Regions from separate parts of the Microbacterium soli genome, predicted to be linked through region 2. Evidence: riboswitches for the same ligand, from Rfam matches in the RefSeq annotation. Region 2 holds a riboswitch; the other holds the start of a gene.

What was found. A riboswitch is a leader RNA that binds a small molecule or an ion and turns the genes downstream of it on or off. The one in region 2 is predicted to bind ZMP and ZTP.
Region 1: linked by a shared signal. The riboswitch ahead of ABD770_RS05075 (phosphoribosylaminoimidazolecarboxamide formyltransferase) and the one ahead of glyA (serine hydroxymethyltransferase) in region 2 are both predicted to bind ZMP and ZTP.

Annotation. Positions count from the first base shown of each region.
Region 1 covers NZ_BAABCP010000001.1:1,096,333-1,111,791, reverse strand. Annotated here, with positions in the region: gene ABD770_RS05120 (mechanosensitive ion channel family protein) at 1-421, shown strand, start outside; gene ABD770_RS05115 (hypothetical protein) at 471-740, opposite strand; gene ABD770_RS05110 (protealysin inhibitor emfourin) at 832-1,179, opposite strand; gene ABD770_RS05105 (M4 family metallopeptidase) at 1,154-2,233, opposite strand; gene ABD770_RS05100 (SDR family NAD(P)-dependent oxidoreductase) at 2,412-3,899, shown strand; gene ABD770_RS05095 (DEAD/DEAH box helicase) at 4,059-6,551, opposite strand; gene ABD770_RS05090 (ArsR/SmtB family transcription factor) at 6,759-7,121, shown strand; gene ABD770_RS05085 (SulP family inorganic anion transporter) at 7,118-8,749, shown strand; gene ABD770_RS05080 (FUSC family protein) at 8,762-9,799, opposite strand; ZMP/ZTP riboswitch at 9,909-9,986, shown strand; gene ABD770_RS05075 (phosphoribosylaminoimidazolecarboxamide formyltransferase) at 10,006-11,130, shown strand; gene ABD770_RS05070 (iron-siderophore ABC transporter substrate-binding protein) at 11,262-12,287, shown strand; gene ABD770_RS05065 (FecCD family ABC transporter permease) at 12,284-13,324, shown strand; gene ABD770_RS05060 (FecCD family ABC transporter permease) at 13,321-14,382, shown strand; gene ABD770_RS05055 (ABC transporter ATP-binding protein) at 14,379-15,206, shown strand; gene ABD770_RS05050 (hypothetical protein) at 15,265-15,459, opposite strand, start outside.
Region 2 covers NZ_BAABCP010000001.1:586,223-601,681, reverse strand. Annotated here, with positions in the region: gene ABD770_RS02815 (sigma-70 family RNA polymerase sigma factor) at 1-1,230, opposite strand, end outside; gene ABD770_RS02810 (N-acetylglucosamine-6-phosphate deacetylase) at 1,639-2,829, opposite strand; ZMP/ZTP riboswitch at 2,964-3,048, shown strand; gene glyA (serine hydroxymethyltransferase) at 3,085-4,359, shown strand; gene ABD770_RS02800 (bifunctional methylenetetrahydrofolate dehydrogenase/methenyltetrahydrofolate cyclohydrolase) at 4,356-5,240, shown strand; gene ABD770_RS02795 (IclR family transcriptional regulator) at 5,370-6,239, shown strand; gene ABD770_RS02790 (ABC transporter substrate-binding protein) at 6,463-7,758, shown strand; gene ABD770_RS02785 (carbohydrate ABC transporter permease) at 7,840-8,748, shown strand; gene ABD770_RS02780 (carbohydrate ABC transporter permease) at 8,745-9,686, shown strand; gene ABD770_RS02775 (GMC family oxidoreductase) at 9,692-11,338, shown strand; gene ABD770_RS02770 (hypothetical protein) at 11,331-11,816, shown strand; gene ABD770_RS02765 (enoyl-CoA hydratase/isomerase family protein) at 11,813-12,625, shown strand; gene ABD770_RS02760 (aldehyde dehydrogenase family protein) at 12,631-14,130, shown strand; gene ABD770_RS02755 (CaiB/BaiF CoA transferase family protein) at 14,206-15,378, shown strand; gene ABD770_RS02750 (YyaL domain-containing protein) at 15,375-15,459, shown strand, end outside.

The DNA of each region.
Region 1 (15,459 bases), 510 kb from region 2:
TCGCATCGGCGAGATCAACCTGTCGTACGTCGTCGTCTACATCTGGGATGAGCGCCGGCTCGTGCTGCCGTGCAGCCACTTCACCTCCACGCCGTTCGAGACGTGGACGCGCCGCACCGACCAGGTGCTCGGCACCGTCTACATGGATCTGGACTGGCGGGTGCCGATGGATGCGGTCCGCGCGAAGTTCACGGAGATCATCGAGGCGTCGGATGCCTGGGATCGGCGCACCTCGAACGTGCGGGTCACCGGTTCCCAGGGCGGATACGTGACGGTGCGCTTCGTGATCTCGGCGAAGGACTCCGACGATCAGTGGACACTGCGCTGCGATGTGCGGGAGCAGATGATGACGTGGCTGCAGCAGGAGCATCCCGAGGCGCTGCCCCGCACACGGGTGCTGGTGGAGGACACCGCTCGGTGAGGGGTGCTTGAGCGGGGGGGGGGGTGGCTGCTCGGCCGATGAGCCGGGGCTACTCCTCCGAGTCCGAGTCGGACTCTGCTGCGGGCTCCGACTCGGCTGCGGACTCCGGCTCGGGCGCGGCCTCTGCGGCGGCTGCGGGGTCCGCAGTGGGCGCGGTGACGGTGATGACGGTGCTGGAGAGCGTCGTGCCCAGGCCGAGGCCCAGCAGGTCGACGGTCGGCGCCTCATCGAGGTGCTCGACCTTGTCCTCATCGAGCGGTTCACCCGGCAGGGCGGCCCACGCGGCCGGATCCTGCTGCTTCTGCGAGAACAGTCCCATGCCTCCATTGTCGCGCGTCCGGGCCCCGACTGCACCCCTCCCGCGCGGGCAGTGGGTCGGCGGCAGCCCGCCACGGGTCACCGGGGGCGCGTCACCGGTCGGCGGCGTCGGCCTCCTGCACGGCGTCGACCAACTCCCGCCACGGACCCTGCAGGTGCGCATCGGCGACCACCTGCTCGCGCTGCTCGTCCCGCAGCACGACATGGATGCTCCACACGTACCGGTCCGCACCCACCGGGTCGGCGTCCAATGGCTCATCCCACGGGCAGCGGTCGATGAGCGCCACCCACTCCGGAGTGCGCTCCGGCGCGGGCTCGGCGCGCCAACGGCGCCGCAGTCCCGCCATTCCGCCGGTGCGCACGACGGCGATGACGACACGGCTCCTGTCCGCGCCGCCTGCGGCATCCGCGTTGTCATCGCGGGGTTCGCGCTGCGGCATCTTCGATCGCTCCGACGGCGATCCACGCCTCGCGGACCGCCGATTCCACGCTAGCCCCGATCCCTGAGGCCGCGGTGATTGTCCGCTCGGCGAACTCCGTGAATCCGGCGGTCTTCGACAGCCCGCCCGTCAACGCGCGATACCAGGCGGTGCCCGCGCCCTCCCAGGCGTACCCGCCCAGCGTCGTCGCCGCCAGCGCGAACGCCCGGTTCGGGATGCCGGAGTTGATGTGCACCCCGCCGTTGTCCTCCACGGTGCGGACGTAGTGCGCCATATCGGCCGGCTGCGGGTCCCTGCCGAGCTCGTCATCGTCGTACGCCGTGCCGGGATGCAGCATGTCGCGCAGCGCGCGCCCCTGCACGGCCGGGGTGAAGATCCCGTCGCCGATCAGCCAGCTCGCCTCGTCGGCGGTCTGCCCCCGGACGTACTGCTCGGTCAGTGCCCCGAGCACGTCCGCGATGGACTCGTTCAGCGCACCGGACTGGTCCTGGTAGACGAGCCCCGCGGAGGTCTGGATGACGCCGTGCCCCAGCTCATGGCCGATCACCGACACCGATCCGGTGAACCCCGTGAACACCTCGCCGTCGCCGTCGCCGAACACCATCTGCGAGCCGTTCCAGAACGCGTTGTCGTACTTCCGCCCGTAATGCACGGTGGCGATCAGCGGCGCGCCCGCCCCGTCGAGCGAATCCCGCTGGAAGGCCTCCCGCAGCATCCGGTGCGTGTCCCCCAGGCCGTCGAACGCCTCGTTCACCGCGGGATCGGCCGAGACCGGATCGTCCTCACCGCGCACACGCGTGCCCGGCAGCTGCTCGGCGCCGCCCGCGTCGTAGACGGTCCGCGTCGGGGCGGCGCGCACATCGGCGACGAGGTCGCCGTCCTGATCGATGGAGAACTCGAGTGCGGCGCGGAACTCCGGGCGCCCGCGGATCAGCGTCTGTCTGGCGGCCTCGGCGGCGCGGGTGAACTGGCTCGAACCCGCCAGACGCGCCAGCAGATAGCCCGGCACGATGCCCTGGTGCGTCGATGCGGTCTCTGCGGCGGTGGTCCTCATGCCCGTGACCATACGCCGGAGACCCGACATGCGCACCCCGCCACGGCGTCCCGCCGCTTGACGGCATCCGTCCGGCTCAGCTTCCCCGCGTAGAATCTGCCCGGTGACCGATCCCTCCGCCTCTGCCGATCCTGCGACGGACCCCGGGGACGGGACGGAGGTCCTCGGCGAGCCCGAGCTGCCGGCATCCGGCATCGACCCGGACGACCTCGCGACGACCCTCCGGGTGCTCGCGGAGCTCGACCGCGTCGACCAGCGGCATCCGGACTACCTCGCCGTGCGCCGTGCCACGGCGAACATGTTCAAAGCCGTCAAACGCGCTCGCCGCAAGGAGATCCGGGATGCCATCGCCGAGGCCGACCGGGCCGTCGTCGCCCGCACCGCGACGGGCGCCGCCGACCGCATCGACGACGAGACGCGCGGGATCGAGCTGACCTCCCGCGTCGACTCTCCCATCGCCGGGGAGCTGCGCAGACCCCGCAACTGCTACATCTGCAAGAAGCCGTACACGCTCGTCGACGCGTTCTACCACCAGCTGTGCCCGGACTGCGCGCGCTTCAGCCACGGCAAGCGCAACGCCCGCACCGACCTCACCGGCCGCCGCGCGCTGCTCACCGGCGGACGCGCGAAGATCGGCATGCACATCGCCCTGCGACTGCTGCGCGACGGCGCCCATCTCACGATCACGACGCGCTTCCCGCGCGACGCAGCGCGCCGCTTCTCCTCCCTGCCGGATGCCGCGGACTGGCTGCACCGGCTGCGGGTGGTGGGCATCGACCTGCGCGACCCCGCGCAGGTGATCTCGCTGGCCGACTCCGTCGCCGCGCAGGGTCCGCTGGACATCCTCATCAACAACGCCGCGCAGACGGTGCGGCGCTCGCCGGGGGCGTATTCGCTGCTGACGGATGCCGAGCTGCAGCCGCTCCCCGACCGCCCGCTGCCGGAGATCGAGACCTTCGGGCACACCGCCGACCCCCACCCGCAGGCCCTGCAGGCATCGGTCGACGCGCATCCGCTCCTGTCGCTCGCCGCCGTCGCCGGCACGGTCGCCGAGCAGGGCGGGCAGGCGCTGACCGCTGAGGACCTCGCACGGCTGGCCATGGCCCCGGGATCCTCGTCGCTGGCCAAGCACGCCGACGGCACGGCCATCGACGCGGGCGGCCTCGTGCCCGACATCAACCGCGTCAACAGCTGGGTGCAGTCGGTCGACCAGGTCGATCCGCTCGAGATGCTCGAGGTGCAGCTGTGCAACACCACCGCGCCGTTCCTGCTGATCAGCAGGCTGCGCCCCGCGATGGCGGCCTCGACCGCGCGACGCAAGTACATCGTGAACGTCTCGGCCATGGAGGGCCAGTTCTCCCGCCGGTACAAGGGGCCCGGGCATCCGCACACCAACATGGCCAAGGCTGCGCTGAACATGCTCACCCGCACGAGCGCCGGGGAGATGTTCGACACCGACGGGATCCTCATGACGGCGGTGGACACCGGCTGGATCACCGACGAGCGCCCGCACCACACCAAGGTGCGCCTGGCGGAGGAGGGCTTCCACGCTCCGCTCGACCTGGTCGACGGCGCCGCCCGCGTGTACGACCCGATCGTGCAGGGCGAGGCCGGCGTCGACCTCCGCGGCGTGTTCCTCAAGGACTACCGGCCCAGCCCCTGGTGAGGGTGGCTTCCGTCGTCTGGGTGGGCCCCGGCATCCGTCGTCAGACCTGTCCGTCACGATTTTCGGCCACTGTTGCGATCGGAGGACGGATGCGGCAGAAACGGCCGCATATTGCAACACTGGCCGTGGATCGGAGTGGCCGAAGATCGGGGCGCCCGGCTACAGCCGGTGCACGCCGGTGACGCGGACGACGGCCGCGCCGACCTCATCGGAGGCGGCCAGATCGACCGTCGCGAAGATGCGCCAGTCGTGGTTGCCCGCGGGGTCGTCGAGGATCTGCTGCACGGACCACTCCGCGGCGCCCTGCTCGATGATCAGCAGCGCAGAGCTGCGGGCGTCGGCACCGGTGAGGATCTCATCATGCTCGGCGAAGTACGCGTCCAGGGCCGCATCCCACGCCTCAGCACCGAAATCGGCGTCCAGCTCGGCGAGAGCCGCGACATCCTCCCGTGCGGCGAGCTGCACGCGGCGGAACAGCTCGTTGCGCACGAGGGTGCGGAACGCGCGGATGTTGGTGGTGAGCCGTTTCGGTGCAGGCGGGACGACCTCCTCCTCCGGGCGATCCACCCGGCCGTTGTCCGTGCCGGCGACGAGCTCCTCCCACTCGTCCAGCAGGCTGGAGTCCACCTGACGGACGAGCTCGCCGAGCCACTCGATGAGATCGTGCAGCTCTTCGCTCTTCAGGTGCTCGGGGATCGTCTGGGAGGCTGCGCGGTAGGCATCCGAGAGATAGCGCAGCACGACCCCCTCCGACCGTGCGGTCTTGTAGAACGCGACATATTCCCCGAACGACATGGCTCGCTCGTACATGTCGCGCACGACGGACTTCGGGTGCAGCTCGAAGTCGCGGATCCACGGCTGCGCGGCGCTGAAGGTCTCGAATGCGGCCGACAGCAGCTCCTCCAGCGGCTTGGGCCAGGTGATCTGCTCGAGCAGCTCCATGCGCTCCTCGTACTCGATGCCCTCCGCCTTCATGGCGGCGACGGCCTCGCCCCGGGCGATGAACTCCTGCTGCGACAGGATCGCCCGCGGGTCGTCGAGCGTCGACTCCACGATCGAGATCGCGTCCAGCGCGAACGACGGCGAGTCCGGGTTCAACAGGTCGAACGCCGCGAGGGCGAACGGCGACAGCGGCTGGTTGAGTGCGAAGTTCGGCTGCAGGTCGACGGTCAGGCGGATGCCGTCGGGGCCGTCCTCGACGATGCCGGACTCGCGGAGCGTGCGATAGATCCCGAGGGCGCGCAGCGCCAGCATCCGCTGCCTGTCGCGCGGCTCGTGATTGTCATATACCAGTGCGCGCATATTCGCGAAGACGTCGCCGCCGCGCCCGATGACGTTGAGCATCATGGCACTGGTGATCTGCATCCGGGACGTCAGGGTCTCGGGCTCCGAGTCCACCAGTTTCCGGAAGCTCGGCTCGCCCCAGGACACGAATCCGTCCGGTGCCTTCTTCCGGATGATCTTGCGGCGCTTCTTCGGGTCGTCACCGGCCTTGCGCAGCGCCGCGAGGTTCTCCGTCTCGTGCTCGGGCGCCTGCACGACGACGGTGCCCGCCGTGTCGTAGCCCGCCCGGCCCGCCCGCCCGGCGATCTGGTGGAACTCGCGGGCGTTCAGCTGCCGCATCCGGGTGCCGTCGAACTTCGTCAGGGCGGTGAGCAGCACCGTGCGGATGGGAACGTTGATGCCGACGCCGAGCGTGTCGGTGCCGCAGATCACCCGCAGCATGCCGCGCTGGGCAAGTTGCTCCACGAGTCTGCGGTACTTCGGCAGCATCCCCGCATGGTGCACGCCGATGCCCATCCGCAGCAGCCGCGAGAGGGTCTTTCCGAAGGCGGTCGTGAACCGGAACCCGCCGATCAGCTCCGCGATCGCGTCCCGCTGCTCGCGGGTGGCGACCTTCGCACTGGCCAGCGCCTGCGCACGCTCCATGGCGGCCGCCTGCGAGAAGTGCACGACGTACACCGGGGCGCGGTCGGTGTGCAGCAGGTCGTCGATGGTCTCGTGGATGGGCGTCGTCTCGTAGAAGTAGTGCAGCGGCACGGGGCGCTCGACACCGGTGACCACGGCGGTCTCGCGGTGCGTGCGGCGGGTGAGGTCGTCGGCGAGTGCGGTGACGTCGCCGAGCGTGGCGGACATGAGCACGAACTGCACCTGCGGGAGGGTCAGCAGCGGCACCTGCCAGGCCCAGCCGCGGTCGGGGTCGCCGTAGAAGTGGAACTCGTCCATCACGACCTGGCCGACATCGGCATCCGGCCCCTCGCGCAGCGCGAGGTTCGCGAGGATCTCCGCCGTGCAGCACACGATGGGGGCGTCGGCGTTGACGGCGGAGTCGCCGGTGACCATCCCCACGTTCGCCGCCCCGAAGATGTCGACGAGGCTGAAGAACTTCTCGCTGACCAGCGCCTTGATGGGGGCCGTGTAGTAGCTGCGGCGCCCGGCGGCCAGGGCGGAGAAGTGCGCGGCGACGGCGACCAGCGACTTCCCGGTGCCCGTGGGGGTGGACAGGATGAGATTCTGCCCGGAGACGATCTCGATGGCCGCCTCGTCCTGCGCGGGGTAGAGGCTGATGCCGGTGGACTCCGCCCATTCGACGAAGGCCGTGTACACGGCATCCGCATCGGCGTCGCGGACGGAGGCGGGATCGAGAAGCATGATGCCTCGATCCTCCCACCTCGCGCTCCGTTCCCCGCCGCCGAGGAACCCGGACGGGCGTCCCCGAGGAACCCGGGCGGGCGTCCCCGAATCTTTCGGTATGATGAAGTCGTCATATCGTGCGCGGTGCGGGGTGCCCGCGCACGGCGGAATCACGCAGCGCACGTGGGATGCGGCGCGCACCGCAGCACGACCGAGGGGAGACGGATGCTGAGCGACCTGACCCGCCCGCTGTACGAGGTCAAGGCGGGCCTGTTCAAGGGACTGGCGCACCCCATCCGCATCCGCATCCTGGAAGTCCTGTCGGCGGCACCCGAGGCATCCGTCTCCGAACTCCTCGAGGTGACCGAGCTGGAGGCCTCGCACGTCTCCCAGCATCTGGCCGTGCTGCGGCGCAACAGGCTCGTCGACTCGGAGCGGCGCGGCAGTCTGGTGTTCTACCGGCTCGCCTACCCCGAGGTGGCGGACCTGCTGCGCGTCGCTCGCGCACTGCTGGGTGAGATCCTGCAGACGACCCAGCGGCAGCTGATCGAGCAGGACGGCCTCCCCGAGATCCCGGTGCGCTCGTGAGCCCGCGGGACCTGCTCGCACTGCTTCCGTCCCGCACCGACTACCGGGCAGTGCCGCACACCTGGCGCGGCGACCTTCTCGCCGGCGTCACGGTCGGGATCGTCGCGCTGCCGCTGGCCCTCGCCTTCGGCGTCAGCTCGGGAGCCGGGGCGGAGAGCGGACTGGTCACGGCCATCATCGCCGGCATCGTCGCGGCGATCTTCGGCGGCTCCAACGTGCAGGTGTCCGGGCCCACCGGGGCGATGGTCGTCGTGCTCGCGCCGATCATGGCCACGCAGGGCCCCGGGGCGCTGGCGATGATCTGCCTGCTGTCGGGGATCATGGTGCTGCTGGGCGGACTCCTCAAGCTCGGCCGCACGATCAGCTACATCCCCTGGCCGGTCATCGAGGGCTTCACCCTCGGCATCGCGATCATCATCTTCCTGCAGCAGGTTCCCACCGGCACCGGAACCGAGCCGGGGGAGAGCACCAACGCCGCCGTCGCGGCCGTGCAGTCGCTCATGACCGTGACCTGGCCGAAGCTGGGCTGGTCGCTGCTGCTGCTGGGCATCGTCGTGGCGATCATGCTCATCGCGCTGAAGGTCGCCCCGAAGTTCCCGGGCTCGCTGGTGGCCATCGTCGTCGCGGGGCTCCTGGCCGCGGTGTTCGACATGCCCGTCGACGTCATCGGCGAGCTTCCCGTCGGCCTTCCCGCGCCGGTCCTGCCCGCGCTCGACCTGGGGGTGGCGGCGGGACTGGTGGGTCCGGCACTCGCCGTGGCGGCGCTGGCCGCCATCGAATCGCTGCTGGCAGCCCGTGTCGCCGCCAGCATCTCCGACACCGGCGCCTACGACGCCGATCGGGAGCTGGTCGGACAGGGCCTGGCGTCCATCGCCGCCGGGTTCTTCGGCGGGATGCCGGCCACCGGGGCCATCGCGCGCACCGCGGTCAGCATCCGTGCGGGCGCGCGCACGCGACTGGCCGCCATCACGCACGGACTGCTGCTGCTCGCCGTCGTGCTCGTGGGCGCGGCCGTCGTCTCGCAGATCCCGCTGGCGGCGCTCGCGGGGGTGCTCATGGTGACCTCGTGCCGCATGGTCGCCCCGTCGACGGTCCGTGCGGTGATGGGATCGACGCGATCGGATGCCGTGGTCTTCGTCGTCACCGCGATCATCACCGTCAGCGTCGACCTCGTCTACGCCGTGCTGATCGGCGTGCTCGCGGCAGGATTCTTCGCGCTGCGCCAGCTCGCCAAGGCCAGCGGCGTGCACCGCGAGGAGCTGCCCGGCGCCGCACAGCCCGGTGACGAGCGCATCGCCGTGTTCCGGATCGAGGGGGCGCTGTTCTTCGGCGCCGCCGAGCGGATGATGGAGCGCGTCATCGCGCTGCGCGACATCGAGGTGGTCGTGCTTCGGATGTCGCAGCTGCAGATCCTCGATGCCACCGGCGCGCAGGTGATCACCGACATGATCGTATCGCTGGAGCGCCGCGGCATCACGGTGCTCGTCAAGGGCATCCAGCCGCGGCATCTCAAGCTCGCCGAGCATGTGGGGGTGCTGCGCTCACTGCGCCACCAGAACCATCTTTTCGACGAGCTGGGCACCGCCGTCGCGCACGCCCGCAGCCACATCGTCCGCGCCGCGCGTTGACCCGCCGCCGAATCAGACCTCGTCGCGCAGCTCGCCGTGGATGCGGCGGAGGTCCTCCATGAGCGACCCGATCAGCACCCAGTGCTCGGGTGCGGGTGGGCGCGTCGTCAGCGGGGCGGTGAGCGCGGGCACCGCCGAGGTCAGGACATCGGGCTCGGGTGCGGCATCCGCCCGCTGGACGGCCAGGCGCGTGTCGTGCCCGGCGCGCCGCAGCTGCTCGGCGATCGCCCGCACCAACGGGTCGCCGACGAGCGAGTCGTCGTAGTGGTCGAAGTACGCCCTGGTCATCCCGATCACCTGCGTGGTCACCGGGGAGAGACGATCGAACAGCGCGCGCAGCTCGACGAGCTCGTCCCGGTGCCGCGACCTCCTGGGGTTCAGGGACAGCGACTCCTCCGCGGATGCCAGGGATGCCTCGGCGGCGTCCTTCATGGGGCGCAGCAGACGCGCCTGCAGCAGCAGCTCGTGCAGCTCGGCGCTCGTCCTGGTGCTCGGCAGCGCGTCGGCGAGACGGTCGAGGGACGCCGCGAGCTCGCGCCCCAGCAGCCCGATGTCCCGGCGGGCGGGGGAGGTGAGCACGGGAGGGACGACGGCGACGTTGATGGCGAACCCGACTGCCGCGCCGATGAGGGTCTCGATGATGCGGGTGGTGGCGTAGTCGGGGCTCGACGAACCCAGTGCGAGCACCAGCACCGCGGAGATCGCCACCTGGTTCCCCGTGCCCGTCGACGCGCGCAGCGCCCACGCGACGAGCATCGCCACCACGACGGATGCCGGGACCACCCAGCCCTGCGGGCCGAGCAGCGCGCTCAGGAGCACGGCGATGACGACGCCGACGATGACGCCGATGCTGCGCTCGACGGCCTTGGACAGCGACTGGTTCACGCTGGGCTGCACCACCAGCAGTGCCGCGATCGCGGCGAACACCGGCAGCGGGCCGGGCATCAGCCACGCGGCGAGGAACCAGGCGGCGATGGTCGCCGCGGCCGACTTCAGCACCTGCAGGAGCGGTGCACGGCGTGCGGCACGGATCGCGGCGGGGAAGCGCATGCGTCCACGGTAGTCGCGCAGGCAGCCGCCCGCCGTACCCTGCCCGCCTGCCACAGCCCCTCCGGCGCCCCGCTCCACGGTGAGGACATCACCTCAGCGGCGGCCGGTATCCTGGGTGGGCGACTGGCGAAGCCGGATGACCGGCAGGGAGCGCGAGAACACGGCATCGACCGCCTGGGTGCCCATCACGACAGATGGGAGCATCCATGCGCTACGGAATGAATCCGCACCAGTCCGCCTCGGTCGAAGGCGGCCCCGCCGTCCTCAACGGCGAGCCTTCGCTGATCAACTACCTCGACGCGCTCAACGCGTTCGCGCTCGTGCGCGAGGCCGATGAGGCGGGTGGCCTCCCCGCGGCGGCGTCGTTCAAGCACGTGTCCCCCGCGGGTGCGGCCCTGGCCGGGCCCGTCGACGAGGTCGCCGCCGAGACCTGGCGCACGTCCGGTGTGGGTGAGGACACCCTGATCTCGGCCTACGTGCGGGCCCGCGATGCCGACCCGAAGTCGTCCTTCGGGGACGTGGTGGCGCTGTCGCGGCCGGTGGATGCCGAGACCGCGGAGTTCCTGCGCACGGTCATCTGCGACGCCGTGATCGCCCCCGGCTACGAGGAGGGCACGGTGGGCGTCCTCAGTGGGAAGAAGTCCGGCCGGTTCCTCGTCTTCGAGGCCGGTGCCGACTGGGCGCCGCCGGCGCGCGAGCGTCGTGAGGTGCTCGGCACCGTCATCGAGCAGGACCGGGATGCCGCGGACCTGGCCGCCGCGCTCCCGGCGGGCGTGCTGGACGGGCGCCACCGCCGCGACGCCCTGCTCGGGATGGCCACCGCGCGCTACACGCAGTCGAACTCCGTCGTGCTCGTGCGCGACGGCGCGGCGGTCGGCATCGGCGCCGGGCAGCAGAACCGCGTCGACTGCGTGCGCCTCGCGGGGGCCAAGGCCCGCGTGTGGTGGCTGCGCCGGCATCCGTTCGTCCGTGAGCTGCCGACCGTCGAGGGGATGCGCAGGCAGGACCGCCTGAACTGGCAGGTGCGCTTCGCCGGCGCCGAGATGACCCGCGCGCAGCTCGTCGAGTTCGAGGGGCTCTTCGGTGCGGAGGCCGCGGGCCGGTACGGCGATGACGGCTGGCGAGCGGAGTGGGCACAGCGGCTCGACGACGTCACCCTCGTCTCGGACGGCTTCCTCCCGTTCCGCGACAACGTCGACCACGCCGCGGAGTTCGGCGTGGGCACGATCGTCGAGCCCGGCGGCTCGACGCGCTCGGACGAGGTCGCGGCGGCCGCCGCCGAGCACGGCATCCCCCTCGTCACGACGGGACTGCGCCTGTTCCACCACTGAGCCGGGCCGGCCTCCTCGGGACCGGCAGCAGCACGAGGATCTGTCACACCCTTGAGCGTGACAATGGAGTAAGGGTAGGCTTACCTACGCTGACTTCAGCACCCCTGCCCTCTCACAGTGAAGGAACGCCTGTGCGCACTTCCCGAATCCTCGGCGCCGTCGCGGCCACCGCTCTCGTCCTCGGCCTGGCGGCCTGCTCCGGCTCCGCGCCCGACACGGCCGCCGCCGATGCCGACACAGGAGCGGATGCCGGCTTCCCGGTGACGATCGAGCACGTCTACGGCGAGACGGTCATCCCCGCCAAGCCCGAGCGCGTCGCGACCATCGCCTGGGCCAATCACGAGGTGCCGCTGGCGCTGGGGATCGTGCCGGTCGGCATGAGCAAGGCCACCTGGGGCGATGACGACGGCGACGGTGTCCTGCCCTGGGTGGAGGACAGGCTCGAGGAGCTGGGGGCCGAGACGCCCGTGCTGTTCGACGACACCGACGGCATCGACTACGAGGCCGTCAGCGACACCGACCCCGACGTCATCCTCGCCGCGTACTCCGGGCTGACCCAGGAGGAGTACGACACGCTGTCGAAGATCGCGCCCGTCGTCGCCTATCCCGGCGTGGCCTGGGGCACGTCCGTCGACGACATGATCAGGATGAACGCCGCCGCCCTCGGGCTGGCGGAGGAGGGCGCGGAGCTCATCGACGAGCTGCACGGCGAGGTCGCCGCGGCGCTGGAGGCGCACAGTGCGCTCAAGGGCAAGAAGGTGCTGTTCTCCTATCTCGACCCGAGCGATCTCAGCCAGGTCGGCTACTACACGGCCGCCGACACGCGCCCGGGGTTCCTCGCCGCGGCGGGTCTGCCGATGCCGTCGATCGTCGACGCGCACGCCGACAGCACCGACTTCTACCTCACCGTCAGCTCCGAGAAGGCCGACGAGCTCGACGACGTCGACGTGTTCGTCGGCTACGGCGACGACTCGCTCATCGCCACGCTGCAGGCCGACCCGCTGCTGTCGAAGATCCCGGCCATCGCCGCGGGCCACGTGGCGATCCTGCCCGATGCCACACCGCTGGCGGCATCCGCGAACCCCTCGCCGCTGTCCATCCCGTGGGGCATCGACGACTACTTCGCCCTGCTGGCGGCCCCGCTGTCCGGACAGTGAGCGCTGTCGCATCCGTTCGACCGGATGCCGCGGCGGTGCGGCATCCGGTGACGGTGCGCACGCTGTGGCTGGTCGCCGGAGGAGCGGTGCTCATCATCCTCGTGGTGCTGTCGGTGTCGTTCGGGATGCGCGCGGTGAGCCTCTCCGACATCCTGGCCGGGCTCGCCGGTCACGAGGAGACCCTGGGCAGGGCAGCCGTGGTCAAGCGCGTGCCCCGGACGGTGCTCGCGGTGCTCGTCGGTGCGGCCCTGGCCGTCTCGGGAGCCGCCATGCAGGCGGTCACGAGGAATCCGCTGGCCGATCCCGGCATCCTCGGTGTGACCAACGGCGCCTCCCTCGCCGTCGTACTGGGGCTGGCGTTCCTGGGCGTGACCAGCGCCTGGGGGCAGATCGCCGTGGCTGTGGTCGGCGCGTCGGCCGCCGCGGTCTTCGTCTACGCGGTCGGGTCGCTGGGGCGCGGGGGCGCCACTCCGCTCAAGCTCACTCTCGCCGGCGCCGCCACCTCGGCGGCCTTCGCCTCGCTGATCAGCGCCGTCATGCTGCCCCGGGTGGAGCTGCTGCAGGCGTGGCAGTCCTGGCAGATCGGCGGCGTGGGCGGTGCGGACTGGACCAAGATCGCCGTCGTCGTCCCCGTGCTCGCCGCCGGCGCCCTGATCTGCGCCGCCTGCGCGCGCGGCCTGAACTCCCTCGCACTCGGCGACGATCTGGCGGCGGGCCTGGGGGAGAGGGTGCTCCGCACCCGCCTGATCTCGGCCCTGGGCGCCGTGGTGCTGGCCGGTGCGGCGACGGCGATCGCCGGACCGATCGGGTTCGTCGGCCTCGTCATCCCGCATCTGTGCCGGATGCTGGTGGGCACCGACCATCGTTGGCTGCTGCCGCTGTCGGCCATGGCGGGTGCGGTGCTCCTGCTGGCGGCCGACATCGTCGGACGACTGATCGCGTCCGAGGAGGAGATCCAGGTGGGCATCGTCACGGCGGTCATCGGCGCCCCGATCTTCATCTGGATCGTCCGCAGGCAGAAGGTGCGTGAGCTGTGACCGTCGACGTGGACCGCTCCGCACCCGCCGCAGGAACCTCCGCCGCCGTGCGCCGGGGACGGCGAGCCCGCCACCGACGCCATGCGATGGCGAGCATCGTGCTCGGCGCGCTGCTGCTGGCACTGGTGTGCACGGCCCTCATGGTCGGGAACACCTTCTACGGCCCCGGCGAGGTCATCCAGGTGATCCTCGGCCGCCCCGTGCCGGGCGCGTCCTTCACGGTCGGCGAGTTGCGGCTGCCGCGCACCGTGCTGGCGGTCCTGGCGGGGGCTGCGTTCGGCATCGCCGGCGTCACCTTCCAGACCATGCTGCGCAACCCTCTGGCATCCCCCGACATCATCGGCATCTCCGAGGGGGCGAGCGCCGCGGCCGTCTTCGGCATCATCGTGCTGTCGGCGGACGGCCCCGTGGTGGGGCTGCTGGCCCTGGGCGGCGCCCTGGTGACCGCCTTCGCGATCTACCTGCTGTCCGTGCGCGGCGGCTTCGCCGGCACCCGGCTGATCCTCATCGGGATCGGCGTGGCCGCGATGCTGCAGAGCGTCGTCTCGTACGTGCTCTCGCGCGCCGCGCAGTGGGACATCCAGACCGCCATGCAGTGGCTCACCGGCAGCCTCAACAACGCCTCCTGGGAGCGGGTGACACCCCTCGCGATCGTCCTGCTGGTCGTGCTGCCGGTGCTGCTCGCGCAGTCCGGCGCGCTGGGGATGCTGCGACTGGGCGACGACTCCGCGGCCGGCCTCGGGGTGCGGGTCGATGCGACCCGAGCGCTGTTCATCGTCGGTGCGGTGGCGCTGCTCGCCTTCGCCACCGCCGCGACCGGGCCGATCGCCTTCGTCGCGTTCATGGCCGGGCCCATCGCCGCGCGCATCACCGGCCCCGGCGCCGCGCTGCTGGTCCCCAGCGCACTGGTGGGGGCCGTGCTCGTCCTGGCCGGGGACCTGATCGGCCAGTTCGCCCTCGGCTCCCGGTACCCCGTCGGCGTCATCACCGGCGTGCTCGGAGCACCGTATCTGATCTATCTGCTCATCCGCATCAACAGACAGGGGGCGTCACTGTGACCGTGAGTCATCAGCTCGAAGCCGTCGACATCACCCTCGGCTACGGCGACCGTCTCGTCGTCGAAGGGCTCGACCTGACCATCGCGCCCGGACGGATCACGTCGATCGTGGGGGCGAACGGATGCGGCAAATCCACGCTGCTGCGCGCCCTGGCCCGGCTGCTGCGCCCGGCATCCGGCCGGGTCCTGCTGGACGGCGCGTCGATCCGCAGCCGCTCCACCCGGGAGGTCGCCCGGGTGCTGGGGCTGCTCCCGCAGTCGCCCATCGCTCCGGAGGGCATCGCCGTCGCCGACCTCGTGGGGCGCGGGCGGCACCCGCATCAGCGGGCGATGTCTCGCTGGAGCGCGCACGACCACGATGTCGTCGCCGACGCGCTCGAGGCCACCGGCATCGCCGATCTCGCCGACCGCAGCGTCGACGAGCTCTCCGGCGGCCAGCGCCAGCGGGTGTGGATCGCGATGGCCCTCGCCCAGGAGACGGACATCCTCCTGCTCGACGAACCCACCACCTTCCTCGATGTGGCGTACCAGGTCGAGGTGCTGGACCTGCTCACGGACCTGAGCGTCCGGCGGGGCACGACGATCGTGATGGTGCTGCACGATCTGAATCTCGCCGCGCGATACAGCCATCAGCTCGTCGCGATGAAGCAGGGCAGGGTGCACGCGGTGGGGGCGCCGGAGCGGGTCGTCACGAGCGACCTGGTCCGCGAGGTGTTCGGGATGGCGAACCACGTGACGGTCGATCCCGTGTCGGGAACGCCGATGGTCACCCCCATCGGGCGTCACCACGCCCGCGGACCCGAGGTGGCGGTGTCGGCGGAATAGGGAATCCTCCGGTCGCTCGTCACGATCGAGCTCGAACAGGCGGCGCGCGGTGTCCGGCTCAGCTCCAGCCGAGGCGCTGTCGCACGAAGGCGCGGGAGGCGGGGCAGCCGTCATCGTCGATGCGGGCGACCTCGCCGTGGCTGATGAGGGCGCCGGATGCCGTGAAGCGGCGCTGCAGGGCCTCCGCGGCCTTGACCATGAGCGGGCCGCTGTCGTTCGTCCGCTCCCCGGCGCGCAGCATCGACGGCTGGGC
Region 2 (15,459 bases):
GGGCTCCGACGGCTCGGGTTCCGGCTCCGGTTCTGGCGGAGTCTGCTCCTCCAGTTCGATCACCAGCGGATCGTCGGCCTCCATCGCCGGGTCCGGGACGACCTCCGAGGAGAGGCCGGACTGCTCACGGTCGGTGGCACTCGGCTGCGAGGTCGCCGGAGCGGAGCTGAGCATGCCCGGGAGCACCGCTGCTGCGGCCACGACACCCGCCACGATGAGTGCGGCCGAACCCACGCCGACCAGGGCCCCGAGCCCGCCGACGGAACTCGACCCTGCCGTGGCCGACCCCGCCGCCGCGGAACCCGAAGACGCTCCGGAGCCCGAGGTCGCGGAGCCCGACACGGCGGACGCGGAGCCTGTGGCTGCGCCCGACCCTGCGACGACGGCGCCCTCGACGACGCTCGACGGCATGGCGGCCAGAGCGACGACGGGGGCGCCCGCGCCCTGCAGCGTCGCGAGGTACGCGGACGCGCCGGTGACGCCCAGCACGAGGGGGAGGAGCACGAGTGCGAGCCTGCTGGAGACGTCCTTCGCCTCCGCCGCAACGATCATGCAGCGCGTGCACGACTCCAGATGCCTGTCGGCGCGCTGCTGGGATCGAGAGCCGAGATTGCCGCGGGAGTAGGCGCCGAGATGCTCGATCGTCCACCGGCACTCGGATCCCTCGCCGACGCTGCGCAGGTGGGCCTGGACCCAGGCCTCTCGCAGACCCTCGCGGGCACGGAACGCGAGCTGTGAGACCGCGCCGGCGCTCATGCCCAGCAGCGTGCCGATCGCCGCCGGCTTCATCTGCTCGATCTCCGAGTACCAGAGCACCTCCTGCCAGCGCGAGGGCAGGGATCGGAACGCCTGGGCGGTCAGCCCGCGATCGAGCTCCTCGTTCACCGCGGCATCCGTGCTGGCGGGATCGACGACCTCGAGCTCCTCGATCGTGCTCTCGTGGCGGGCGCGTCCCCAGGCCGCAGCCGTGTTGCGGATGCTCGTGAACAGGTAGGCGCGGAACGAGCCGTTGGGCCCTCCGCCCTTGAGGATGGCCTGGTAGATCCGCGCGTACGACTCCTGCACGAGATCATCGGGATCGATCGAGGAGGTGACCGAGCGCGCCACGGTGATCCCCGAGCGGTAATGCCGACGCCAGAGTTCGCCGAAGGCTTCCGCGTCGCCCGATCGCGTGCGCAGCACGAGATCGGCGTCAGCGGCAGCTGATGTCCTTGAACTCTGGTCTTCCACGTGGTCCTTCGCTCGCGCGCTCCCCGGAACGCGTTCACAACAAGAGACGCGTGGATGGCTCATTCATCACGCGTCTTCGACATTCTCCCCTGAAACGCGCGCGAAGGCCACCCCTGTCCACAACCTTCAGGAGCGCTCCCAGAATCCGTTCGGAAGATTTTCACGAACCGGCGTAATGAAACCCGTCCTGCGCCGTCTCTTCTCGTAGAGCACTCCTGATGCCACCACCGGGGGGCGGTGCGGATGGAGTCGTCGCGACAGCGTCGCGGCGGAGAACGTGGTCGGGACGGAGTCCTCGGGGGAGGAGACTCCGACCTGATCGGCTCGAGGAGAGGCGGGGCCGCCGAGCTGGGGAGACCGGTGGTCCCGCCTCGCCGATGCCCGCGCGTGTGCGCGGCGCCGGCGGGATCAGCTCACCGCGGAACGGTGCACCGGCGCGGCGCCCGTCCATACGCCGCGGACGGCGAGGTCGGCGTCCAGCAGCACGGCATCCGCCGTGAAACCCGGGTGCAGCAGACCCAGCGAGCCGCCGAAGCCCACCGCGGACGCCGGTGTCGCCGTCAGCGCCCGCACGGCCTCGCCGAGGGCGACGCCCGCGTCGACCGCGTTGCGCAGCGCGGCATCCTGTCTGAGCGTGGATCCGGCGATCGCCCCGTCGGCGTCGGTGCGCGCCACCCCGTCGGTGACGGTCACCTTCACCGCGCCCAGGTCGTAGTGGCCGTCCGCGCTGCCCGCCGCCGCCATCGCATCCGTGATGAGCGCCACCCGGCCCGGTGCCGCATCGAAGAGCAGTTTGATGATGTGCGGGTCGAGATGGATGTTGTCGGCGATGCCCTCCAGGACGACCCTGTGATCGGCCGCGGCGATGAGCACGGGGCCGGGCGCGCGGTGATGGATGCCGTTCATCGCGTTGAAGGCGTGGGTGAGGATCGAGGCGCCGGCCTCGAAGGCGGCGCGGGCCATCCCGGCATCCGCGTTCGTGTGCCCCACGGCCACAGCCGCACCCGCCGCCGTGATCTGGCGCACCGCGTCGATGCCGCCGGGCAGCTCCGGTGCCAGCGTCACCTGCCGCACCGTCCCGCGCCCCGCCTCCAGCAGGCGCGCGATGGCGTCGGCATCGGGATCGCGCAGCAGCGACGGCTCGTGTGCGCCGTGGTGGCCGGGGTCGAGGAACGGGCCCTCGAGGTGACTGCCGAGCACCCCGGCATCCGTCTGCACCAGGTCGGCGATCGTCGCCACCTGCTCGGCGAGCTGGTCGATCGTGGCGGTGACGAGGGAGATGACCGCGCGCGTCGTACCGTGCTCGCGATGCATGTCCCGGCCGGTGCGGATGGCATCCGCGCCGGAGTCGTACGCGGCTCCCGCGCCACCGTGCCCGTGGATGTCGACGAAGCCGGGAGTGAGGACGGCCGCCGGTCCGGCGACGGCGGCGGCGTCGACGACCTCGTCGGCATCCGGTCTGTCCGACCCCGTGCCGCGCGCGGACACGATGCCGGCCTCGAAGCGCACCCAGCCGTCCTCCGTGATCGAGCCGTCGCCGTCGACGATCCGGACGGAATGGATGAGCCGCGAGCCGCGGGAGGGGGTGGTCGGTGTCATCGTGCGCTCCAGGGGGTGTGCGGTGCGGCGGACGCGGTGCGCGCGCCGTCGCGCTCCAGTCTCTCGCGAAACCGTCGGGAGCGCGGACGCGCCGTGCGGACGCGCCGGACACACGGCATCGGCATCCGGTAAACTCATGTGGTCGCGACTGGCGTCTGGGTGGGTGTGACCACCGGGGAGCGACCTCGAGGAGTTCGACCGCGCGCCTGGGCCGATGAGGAACACACCCCTTTCCCATGTGAACAGGAGATTGCCATGACCGACCGATACTTCAACGCGCCGCTCGCCGAGGTCGACCCGGAGATCGCCGAGGTGCTCGAGCGCGAGCTGAACCGGCAGCGCACCTACCTCGAGATGATCGCGTCCGAGAACTTCGTGCCCGTCTCCGTGCTGCAGTCGCAGGGTTCGGTGCTCACCAACAAGTACGCCGAGGGCTACCCCGGCCGTCGCTACTACGGCGGTTGCGAGGAGGTCGATGTCGCCGAATCCCTGGCGATCGAGCGCGCCAAGGCGCTGTTCGGCTCCGAGTTCGCGAACGTTCAGCCGCACTCCGGCGCATCGGCCAACGCCGCCGTGCTGCACGCCATCGCGCGCCCGGGCGACACCCTCCTGGGACTCTCGCTCGACCAGGGCGGGCACCTCACCCACGGCATGAAGATCAACTTCTCCGGCCGGCTGTACAACATCGTCGCGTACGGGGTGAACCCGGAGACCTCCGTCATCGACATGGACGAGGTCCGCGCGCTGGCCATCGAGCACAAGCCGAAGGTCATCATCGCCGGCTGGTCGGCGTACCCCCGCCAGCTGGACTTCGCCGCGTTCCGCGCCATCGCCGATGAGGTCGGCGCGCTGCTGTGGGTCGACATGGCGCACTTCGCCGGGCTCGTCGCCGCGGGCCTGCACCCGAGTCCCGTGCCGCACGCGCACGTCGTCTCCTCGACCGTGCACAAGACCATCGGCGGACCGCGCTCGGGCTTCATCCTCACCAACGACGCCGACATCGCCAAGAAGATCAACTCGGCCGTGTTCCCGGGGCAGCAGGGCGGCCCGCTCATGCACGTCGTCGCGGCCAAGGCCACGGCGTTCAAGCTCGCCGCGACCCCCGAGTTCGCCGAGCGCCAGCAGCGCGTGCTGTCGGGCGCGAAGATCATCGCCGAGCGTCTCTCGCAGCAGGACGTGAAGGACGCGGGCATCGCCGTGCGCTCCGGCGGCACGGATGTGCACCTCGTGCTCGTGGACCTGCGTGACGCCGAGATCGACGGCAAGCAGGCAGAGGACCTGCTGCACGAGATCCACATCACCGTGAACCGCAACGCGGTCCCCAACGACCCGCGCCCGCCGATGATCACCTCGGGCCTGCGCATCGGCACGCCGGCACTCGCCACCCGCGGCTTCGGAGACGCGGAGTTCACCGAGGTCGCCGACGTCATCGCCCTCGCGCTCCAGCCCGGTGCCGACGTGGAGGCGCTGCGTGCCCGCGTCGCAACGCTGGCCGAGGCGTTCCCGCTGTACCCCGGGCTGCAGCAGTGACCGCGAAGCTCCTCGACGGGAAGGCCGCTGCGGCGGCGATCAAGAGCGAGCTGGCCGAGCGAGTGGCGGCGCTGCGCGAGCGCGGCGTCGTCCCCGGTATCGCCACCGTGCTGGTGGGCGCCGACCCCGCATCCCAGCTGTACGTCGGCATGAAGCACCGCCAGTCCGAGGCCATCGGCATGAACTCGATCCAGCGCGAGCTGCCCGGCGACGCGACGCAGGAGGACGTCGAGGCTCTCATCGATGAGCTCAACGCCGATCCGAGCTGCCATGGCTACATCGTGCAGCTCCCGCTGCCGAAGCATCTCGACACGCACGCCATCCTCGAGCGCATCGATCCGGCGAAGGACGCCGACGGACTGCACCCCACCAACCTCGGTCGTCTGGTGCTCAACGTCAACGGCCCCATCCGCACCCCGCTGCCGTGCACCCCGCGCGGAGTGATCGAGCTGCTGCTGCGCAACGACTACGACCTGAACGGCAAGCACGTCGTCGTCGTCGGCCGCGGTGTGACCATCGGGCGACCGATGGGTCTGCTGCTGACCCGGCGGGCCGTCAACGCCACCGTCACGCAGGTGCACACCGGCACGCCGGACATGACGCCGTATCTGCGTGAGGCCGACGTCATCGTCGCCGGCGCCGGCGTGAAGCACCTCATCAGGGCCTCGGACGTGAAGCCCGGTGCCGCGGTGCTGGATGTCGGTGTCACGCGGGAGACGGACCCGGAGACGGGGAAGAACAAGGTCTACGGCGACGTGCACCCGGACGTCGCAGACGTCGCGGGCTTCCTCTCGCCGAATCCCGGCGGCGTGGGCCCCATGACGGTCGCCCTGCTCATGACGAACGTCGTGGAGGCCGCGGAGCGCACGCTGCGCTCGTAGCCGGGGGCGACGGACTGGGGTCTCCGCGCACCGACGGGGGATCCCGGTCGCGCTCCGCCCATGGACCGGCGACGACGAGTCTGTGCGACACTTGACGCGAAGCGAGTGGTGCACCAGACGGGAACAGCCATGATCAGTCCCGACGCGGACGAGCAGGATGCCTCGGCGGCGGCCACTCCGGGACCACGGTCCCGCAGAGTCAGGTCGGTCGACCACGCCATCGACGTCATGCAGGTGATCGCGGCCGCGCCCCGCGGGCTCGGCCTGGCCGATATCGCCGGCCGGAGCGGGATGAGCAAAGCCGCGGTGTATCACCTGCTGGCCACGCTCGAGACCCGGCGATTCGTGACACGGGATCCGGTGACCGGTGCGTACCGGCTGGATTGGGGACTGTACGAACTGGGATCCTCGGTCGCCAACAGCGTCGAGGTCACCCGCGTCGCGCGGCACTACCTCGACGGCCTCGCGTCGGAGACCTCGGAGTTCGTGCTGCTGGGCATCCTCGACGAGGACTCGGTGCTCTACCTGGACCGCGGTGAGGCGCCATCGCCGTTCCGAGTGACGGCGAACACGGGTCGCCGGTTCCCTCTGCACGCCACGGCATCGGGGAAAGTGCTGCTGGCGTTCGGGGCTGACCCCGTGTTCTACGATCGGGTGCTGCATGAGCGCCTGCCGGCGCTGACCTCGGCGACGATCACGGACCCCGAACTGCTGCGGCACGAGCTCGACAGGTCCAGGCGCCGAGGATTCGCCACGTGCTGGCAGGAGGGCGAGGTCGGCCTCTGCTCGGTCGCCATGCCGGTGCACGACTATCGTGGGCGTGCCGTGGCGGCGCTCACCATCGTCGGCATGTCGACCCGCCTCAATCAGCAGACCGTGCAGCAGCATCTGCCTCCGCTCACCGCGGCCGTGCACGCGATCGAGGAGCGCCTGGGGTATCAGCCGACGGCCCGCCGCGACTGGGAGAGCCGTCGCGGGGGAGCGCACCGGTCGATCTGACGTCGGCGTCGAGAAGACGGCGCGGGCAGGCAGCGCATCGGGTTCCAGCGCAGGCCGCACCGTCGATAACGATGATGTAACGCTGATTTGGCCCAGCCAAACGGCAGTAATGTCTGCCAAACATTTCGGGCATGGTCGCAACCAAGAGGCAGTTCGACGACGACGTCCTGAAAGGTTGAGCATGAACGACTCGGAATTGCGCGCATACTCTCAACGCCATCTGATGACGAGGAGGACCCTGCTCGGCGGCTTCGCCGCGACGACGCTCTTCGGCGCGGCGAGCATGGCCCTGGCATCCTGCAGCAGCCCCGGTGCCGGCGGTTCCGGACGCAGCGGAAGCGCCGACGGCGACACGAAGGTGACGGTCGGCTCCTACAACTCGAACCCCGGTGTGAAGGAGTCGCAGAAGTCGCTCATCGACGAGGCGGCGCAGAAGACCGGGCTCGACATCTCCCTCAATCTCGTCGATCATGAGACCTTCAAGAGCAGCATCAGCGACTACCTGCAGGCCACCCCCGACGACCTGTTCACCTGGTTCGCGGGCTTCCGCATGGCCTTCTTCGCCAACCAGGGCCTCGCCACGCCGATCGACGACGTCTGGGACGCCATCGGAGACAACTTCGGTTCCGCCGCCCACGCTCTGTCGAAGGGCCTCGACGGGCACTACTACTTCGTGCCGATGTACAACTACCCGTGGGTGTTCTTCCACAATCAGAGCGTCTTCACGGAGCGGGGCTACACCGACCCGACGACATGGGACGAGCTGATCGCGCTCGCCAAGAAGATGAAGGCGGACGGCCTGGTGCCCATCGCCTTCGCCGACAAGGATCTGTGGCCGGGGTGCGGGTTCTTCGACACGCTCGACCTGCGCATCAACGGATACGACTACCACATGCAGCTCATGCGGCACGAGATCCCGTGGACGGACAAGGGCGTCACCGATGTCTTCGACCACTACGCCGAGCTGCTGCCGTACTGCCAGAACGGGGCGAACGGCCGCATCTGGCAGGACGCGGCGAAGGACCTGGAGAACGGCAACGCCGGGATGATGTTCCAGGGGTCGAACCAGGTCGGTGCGAACTACTCGCCGGACAACCTGCCCGACCTGGACTTCTTCGAATTCCCGACCGTGAACTCCCAGTACGGGACGGATTTCATGGAGGCTCCGGCGGATGGCTACATGTGCGCGGCCAAGGCCAAGAACGTGACGGGTGCGAAGAAGGTGCTGGAGTACCTCGGCACGGCACAGGCCGAAGCCACCTACCTGAAGACCGATCAGTGGGACGTCGGCATGGCCACGGGCATCGACACGGCGCAGTACAACGCGATCCAGAAGAAGTCGACCGAACTGATCGCGTCGAAGAAGGCGGTCTCGCAGTTCCTCGACCGCGACACGGATCCGGCGATGGCGGATGCGGCGTTCTCCGGTATCCAGGACTTCATCCAGGACTCCAGCAGTTCGAACATCCTGGCGATCCAGAAGCGTCTCGAGGCGCAGGCCAAGACGATCTTCTCCTGATCCGTCATGATGTCGACTCTGCAGATCGGGAAGAGGCATCGCCGACATCGGCTGTCACGCCTGACGCGGACGGACAAGTGGGTGGCCGGAGCACTCGTCGGTGTTCCGACGCTCGCCCTGTTCCTCTTCATCTGGGGGCCCGCCCTGGCATCGGTCCTGCTGTCCTTCACCAAGTGGAACGGCATCGGACCGCTGCAGGCGGCCCCCTGCCAGGGCACCTCGATGACTGCGGGACTGAGCAACGGCTGTCTCCACGGAGTGCAGAACTACGTTCAGGCGGCCACCGTCTACCCGGAGTTCTGGCCGGCGGTCTGGCACAACCTCATCTGGCTGGTCGTCTTCATGGGAATCGCGACGCCGCTCGGGATGTTCTTCGCCCTCATCATCGACAGCGGCGTGCGCGGCAGTCGCTTCTATCAGAGCGCCCTGTTCCTGCCGGTGCTGCTGTCGCTGGCGCTCATCGGCATCATCTGGGAATTCATGTACTCGTCGAACTACGGACTGGTCAATGCCGTGCTGGACCGTTCCTCGGACAGCGACCTGATCGACTGGCTCGGGAATCCGAAGATCAACCTCTGGGCGGTCCTGATCGAGGCCAGCTGGCGGCAGGCGGGCTATGTGATGGTGCTGTACCTGGCCGGGCTGAAGTCCGTCGACCCCGCCCTGAAAGAGGCGGCATCCCTGGACGGCGTGAACTCGTGGCAGCGGTTCTGGCATGTGACCTTCCCCACGATGCGCCCGATCAACATCGTCGTGCTCATCGTCACCGTGATCGAATCCCTCCGCGCCTTCGATCTGGTCTACATCACCAACCGCGGTCACAACGGGCTGGAACTGCTGTCCGTGCTCATCACCAACAACATCGTCGGGGAGATCAAGAGGATCGGCTTCGGATCGGCGATGGGAGTCGTCCTCCTGGTCATCTCCCTGGTGCCGATCACGATCTTCCTCTGGCAGACCTTCCGGACCGAGAGAGCGGGACAGCGATGACGACGCCGACCCTGCACGCCCCTCGCCACGCCGCCCGGCCCTCGAACGACGTCCGGGCGGAGCAGCGACCACGACGTCGGCGACGCCGGCGTCCTTGGCAGATCGTCGCCGAGCTGTTCATGCTGAGCGTCGCGCTGATCTGGCTGCTTCCCGTCGTCTTCGCGCTCTACGTCGGTCTGCGCCCGATCGAGGAGACGAACAAGTACGGCTATGTCTCCATCGCGCACAGCCTCACCCTGACGAACTTCATCGAGGCCTGGCGGCAGTCGAACATCCTGGGCTACTTCTGGAACTCGTTCGTCATCACCGCCCCGGCAGTGGTCGTGACGCTCTTCTTCGCATCGGCCATCGCCTTCGTGGTGAGCAGGCGCAGCTCAAAGCTCAATCTGGCGCTGCTGATCCTCTTCACGGCGGGGAACCTGCTCCCTCAGCAGGTGATCATCACACCGCTGTATCGGCTGTATCTGATGATCCCGCTGCCGGCGTTCCTCAGCCCCAGCGGGTACATGTACAACTCGATCTTCGGCCTGATCGTCATCAACGTGATCTTCCAGATGGGCTTCTGCGTGTTCGTGCTCAGCAACTACATGAAGACGGTGCCCCAGGAGATGTACGAGGCCGCGATCGTCGACGGCGCCTCACTGTGGACGCGCTACTGGAGCCTCACACTCCCGACCATCCGACCCGCACTCGCCGCACTGGCGACGCTGCTGACCACCTGGATCTACAACGACTTCTTCTGGGCCATCAGCCTGATCTCCACGGGCAGACTGCGCCCCATCACCTCCGCGCTCACGGACCTGAAGGGCGAGTTCGTCGCGAACCAGAACATGATCGCGGCCGCCGCACTGCTGGCGGCGCTGCCCACACTCGTCATCTTCATCCTGCTGCAGAAGCAGTTCGTGGCAGGACTGACTCTCGGATCCACGAAGGGATGACATCGATGTCGCACCCCACCGCAGCGACTCGTCCGGTGACGGTCGATCCGCCCGTCGACGTCTGCATCGTCGGTGCAGGGCCCTCGGGGGCGGTGACCGCGAAGCGCCTGCACGAGGCGGGATTGCGCGCCTGTGTGCTCGAGCGCGGGGATTGGCCCGATCGGAGCAACTCCCGCGGCGGCCACGACGACTTCGAACTGCGTCAGGACAAGGACTGGCAGTGGAATCCGAACCTCAGGCGCAGTGCCGCCGACTATCCGATCGATGATGCGGACTCCGACGTCGCCGCGCTGATGTGGAACGGCGTGGGCGGGAGCGCCGTCGTGTACGCCTCCCAGTGGATGCGCAACGCCCCGTCCGATTTCCGTGTCCGCAGCCTCGACGGAGTCGGGGACGACTGGCCGATGACCTACGAGGATCTGGTGCCCTTCTACGAGCAGGTCGAGGCGGATTTCGGCATCTCCGGTCTGGACGGCGACCCCGCGTATCCGGATGCGCGGGGATATCCGATGCCCCCCGTGCCCCTGGGGCCGGGCGGACGCAAGGTCGCCGAGGCCATGAACGGCCTCGGCTGGCACTGGTGGCCGGGGACCAACGCCATCGCCACACGTCCGTACCGGCACCTGTCCCCCTCCGTGCAGCGCGGCGACTGCATGTGGGGCAGTGCGGACAATTCCAAATGCACGGTCGATGTCACGCACTGGCCGGATCTCGTCGCCGCCGGCGTGCAGCTGCGCACCCGGGCCCGTGCGACCCGAGTGATGACGGATGGGGACGGCGCCGCATCCGGCGTCGAGTACATCGCTCGAGACGGGGCGCTCCATGCGCAGCCCGCTCGCGCCGTCATCCTCTGCGCCAACGGAGTCGGCACACCGCGGCTCCTGCTGATGTCGGCTTCTGCAGAGCATCCGGACGGTCTGGCGAACTCATCGGGACTGGTCGGAAGACGCCTGATGATGCACCCGGCCAGTGCCGTGATCGGCCTCTTCGACGAGGACCTCGGCACGGAGCGCGGCTCATGGGGCCAGTGCCTGTACTCGTTGGAGTTCTACGAGTCCGACCCGAGCCGCGGGTTCATCCGCGGGGCGAAGTGGGGCCTGCAGCCCACGGGCGGACCGCAACGGGTCACCGGCGCATATCCGTGGACCATGACGTCGATCTGGGGTGAGGATTTCCATCGGCAGCTGCGACGACGACTCGGCCGCTCGATGCTCTGGGTCAGCTGCGGGGAGGACCTGCCGGAGGAGTCCAATCGGGTGGAGCTGGACCCGAACGCCACGGACGACGACGGCCTGCCCGCCGCGAGACTCGTCTACCGTACCAGCGAGAACTCGCACAGGATGCTCGACTGGCACAACGAGAGGATGTCGGAGGCGCTGCGCGCGGCGGGGGCCACGGAGATCATCATCGCGCCGCAGATCAGGGAGAGCGGGTGGCACCTGCTGGGCACGGCGGTGATGGGCACCGACGCCCGTCGGTCCGTCGTCGACCCCTGGGGACAGGCGCATGACGTACGGGGACTTCACATCTTCGACGGAAGCATCTGGCCCACCTCATCCGGAATGAACCCCACGGCCACGATCGCCGCCCTCGCGCTGCGATGCGCGGACCACCTCGCGGCCCGCATGACGAAGGGGGCGCGCGATGAGTGACGAGCGGTCGGCCGCCGAGCGCGATGCGCGGATCGCGCGGATCGCCGACGCCATGATCCCGGCGGCGGACGGGGCGCTCGCCGCGTCCCAGGCGGGGGTTCCCGGCGTCTTCCTGGACCGGGCGATCGGCCTTCGCCCGGATCTGGCTCCGGTGCTGGAGGCGGCGGCGGAGGCGGTCGCCGACGGCACCCCGGCCGGGACGGTGCTCGCGGACTGGGAGCGGACCGCACCCGCGCGCTTCGACCGACTCTATCTGCTCATCCGTGGCGCATACTTCCTCAACCCGGCCGTCACGGCGCAACTGGGCTATGACGGCGCGACCCCGCATCCGCTGTCCGCCCAGGTCGCTCCCGACTACGCCGACCTGCTGGACGCCGTGATCTCGGCCGGGCCTCGCTACCGTCCGATCGGGGCCGCGTCTTCCTCCGTCGCCGACTCCGGACAGGACGAGCCCTCCCGGGGAAGGACGACACGATGAGCTGGAATCCGACCACGGGCCCGACGAGCGCACTCGTCGACGCCGATGCCGAGGATGGCATCCTGACATTGACCGTCAACCGTCCGCACAAGGCCAATGCGCTCAGCGCGGCGGTGTTCCGCGACCTGAACGCCGCCGTCTCCGCCGCGCACAGCGACGATTCCGTGCGCTGTGTGATCGTCACGGGCGCAGGACGCACGTTCAGCGCGGGGGCGGATGTGGCCGAACTCGAGAACCTGGAGGGCCCGGCGGCGTACGAATTCGCCGCCGCGGGTCAGTTCGTCTTCGATCAGCTGGCGGATCTGCCCGTGCCGGTGATCGCGGCGATCAACGGCGCCGCTCTCGGCGGCGGCCTGGAGCTCGCACTCGCCTGCGACCTGCGCATCGCCTCAGAGGGCGCGCGCTTCGGCCAGCCGGAGATCACCCTCGCCAACACGCCGGGCTGGGGAGGCACTCAGCGGCTGCCGCGCACGATCGGCATGGGCCGGGCCATGGCGATGATGCTCACCGGGCTGCCGATCGACGCCGCGACCGCATTGGACTACGGGCTGATCACGGAGGTCGTCCCCGAAGGTGCGCTGATCGGACGCGCAGAAGAACTCGCCCGGCTGCTGGCCACGCGATCACCGCGGGCCGTCTCGGCGATCAAGCAGGCGGTCCGCATCGGGCAGTCCGCCGGAGCCGATGCCGGGCAGCGCGCCGAGCGGCTGGGCGTGCAGGCCTGCTGCGGCAGCGGTCCGCAGCGGGAGGCCGTCCGCTCCTTCCTCGCGCGGCACAGGCCGGACGCATCCACCCGGCAGAAGGGCTGAACAGCATGATGAACACATCCGACACCCGCACTCCGGTACGTCGAGGCCATCTCATCGACGGTCGCATCGTGCCCGGTGATGAGGCGGAGACGTTCGAGCGGTGGAATCCCGCATCCGGGGTCCTCATCGCCCGGTACGCCAGGGGGACGCGTGACGATGTCGATGACGCGGTCGCCGCAGCGCGCCGTGCCTTCGACTCCGGGGTCTGGTCAGACATGGACGGCATGGGCCGGATGCGCATCCTCACCCGTCTCGCGAATCTGATGACCGAGCACCGTGAGGAACTGGCGCGACTCGACGCGGACGAGGGCGGCAAACCGCTGCGCGTCGCGATGAACGACACCGGTACCGCGATCGCCCTGATGGAGTTCGCCGCCGGCCTCGCATCGACGGATCACGGCGACATCCACACGAACCTCGGCACGGACTTCACCGGACTCCTGGTTCGCGAGCCGATCGGCGTGGTCGGCGCCATCGTGCCGTGGAACTTCCCCCTGCTGATCCTCTGCCAGAAGGTCGCGTTCGCGCTGGCGGCCGGATGCGCGGTCGTCGTCAAGCCCTCCGAGTTCACATCGGGATCCGCGCTGCGACTGGCCGAGCTCGCCCTCGATGCCGGCGTGCCCGTTGGGGTGTTCAACGTGGTGACCGGGGAGGGCGAGACCGGTCAGGCGCTGGCCGAGCATCTCGATGTGGACATGATCACGTTCACCGGGTCGACCGCCACGGGCAGGCGCGTGCTGGAGGCCTCCAAGACGAACCTGAAGAAGACGTCGCTGGAACTGGGCGGCAAGGCCTCGCAGATCGTCTTCGCCGATGCCGATCTCGATGCGGCGGTCGAGGGCGTGGTCTTCGGGGCCACCCACAACCAGGGCGAATGCTGCGTCGCGGGCGCCCGACTGCTGGTGCAGTCCACCATCGCCGAGGAGTTCGATCGGCGTCTGGTCGAACGCACTCGGCGACTGCGCGTCGGCGGGGCCGAGATCGATGCCGACTACGGGGCGATGATCCACGAACGTCATCTCGAGAACGTCCTGCAGGCGGTGGAGCATGCTCGGGAGGACGGCGCCGTGCTGCTGACCGGTGGCACGCGTCTCGAGGACCCGGCGCATGCCGGGGGACTCTTCCTCTCGCCGACGGTGCTGGCCGATGTCGCACCGGAGACGGATGCCTTTCAGAAGGAGATCTTCGGGCCGGTCCTGACCGTCACGACCTTCGACACCGCCGAGGAGGCGGTGCAGCTGGCCAACGGAGTCGCCTACGGCCTCGCCAACACCATCTGGACCTCCGACCTCGGCAGGGCCCTCACGGTCATGCGCCGACTGCGCAGCGGCACCGTCTACGTCAACACCACGATCGACGGGTCGCCGCAGCTGTCCTTCGGGGGATACAAGGCGTCGGGCCACGGCCGGGAGATGGGTCGCGCCGGGTTCGAGGAGTTCACGCAGCTGAAGGCGGTGCAGATCCGGACGGGCGATCGCTCCGGAACGTTCGGACTGCGCGACTGAAGAGCAGCAGGCAGCCGACCGCTGCATGCGGACGCGGCACAGGAACGTGCCACCGGATCGACGAGGAGGATGCGAATGGCAGGCGGGGATCGTGCGCCCCTGGCCGGCGTGAGGGTCGTGGATCTGACACAGATCCTCGCGGGGCCCTATTGCACTCGGCTGCTGGCCGACGCGGGGGCGGAGGTCGTCAAGATCGAACCGCCCGGGGGCGACCCCTCGCGCGGGCTGCCACCGGTGATCTCACGGGACCGCAGCGGCTACTTCATCAATCTGAACGCGGGCAAGCTCAGCGTCGTCGCCGATCTGCGCACCGCGGACGGCGTCGCCCTGGTACGCGACCTCGTGCGGGACGCCGACGTGCTCGTGGAGAACATGCGCCCCGGATCACTGACGGCGAAGGGCTTGGGCTACGGCGACCTGTCAGCAGAGAATCCGCGGCTGATCATGGCGTCGATCTCCGCCTTCGGAGCGACCGGCGTCTTCGCCGGCCGGCCCGGCCAGGGCATCGTCGCCGAGGGGTACTCGGGGGCGATCGACATGACCGGCTTCTCCGACGGACCGCCCGTGCCTCTCGGGATCTCCGTCGCCGACGTCTCGGCCGGGATCCACGCCTATGCGGCGATCCTCACCTCGCTGTACCGGCGGGATCGCGGAGACGGTGTCGGTGAGCACCTCGACATCGCGCTGTTCGATGCAGCGCTTCCCTTCCACGAGACGGCCTTCCTCGAGGTGGAGGTCGGGGGCGGTCAGGTCGATCCGACGCGCAACGGTCTGGAGCACCGTGCCGTCGAGCCCTACGGCGTGTACAACGCCGGCGACGGGTACTTCGTCCTCGCCGCAGGGACGGATCGGCTGTGGGCACGGCTGGCGGCGCTGCTCGGACCGGAGACGGCCGGCGCGCCGGATCTCGCCACGAACGACGGACGGCTCGCGCAGCGGGACCGGGTGAAGGATGCCATCGAGCGGTGGGCGCGGAGCGTCGGCGGTCGCGACGAAGCCGTGCGAAGGCTGGAGTCCGCGGGCATCCCGACCGGCCCGGTGCGCGCCGTGCGGGACGTCGCCGACAGCGAACCCGCCCGCTCCAGGAACTCGTTCCCGGAAGTCCCCGATCCGGAGATCGGAGGGCTGCGCATCGTGAACACGCCCTTCAGGATGTCCCGATCCCGCGTCGGGCCGAGCGGACCGGCCCCCCGCCTGGGCGAGCACACGGAACTCATCACCCACCGAATCAGAAAGCAGAACAAGTGACGATCTTGGATGAAGCATGGCAGTGCGTGGTCGCGAAGACCCGGGTCATGGCGGACTCGGCGGCCTTCCCGCTGTGGACAG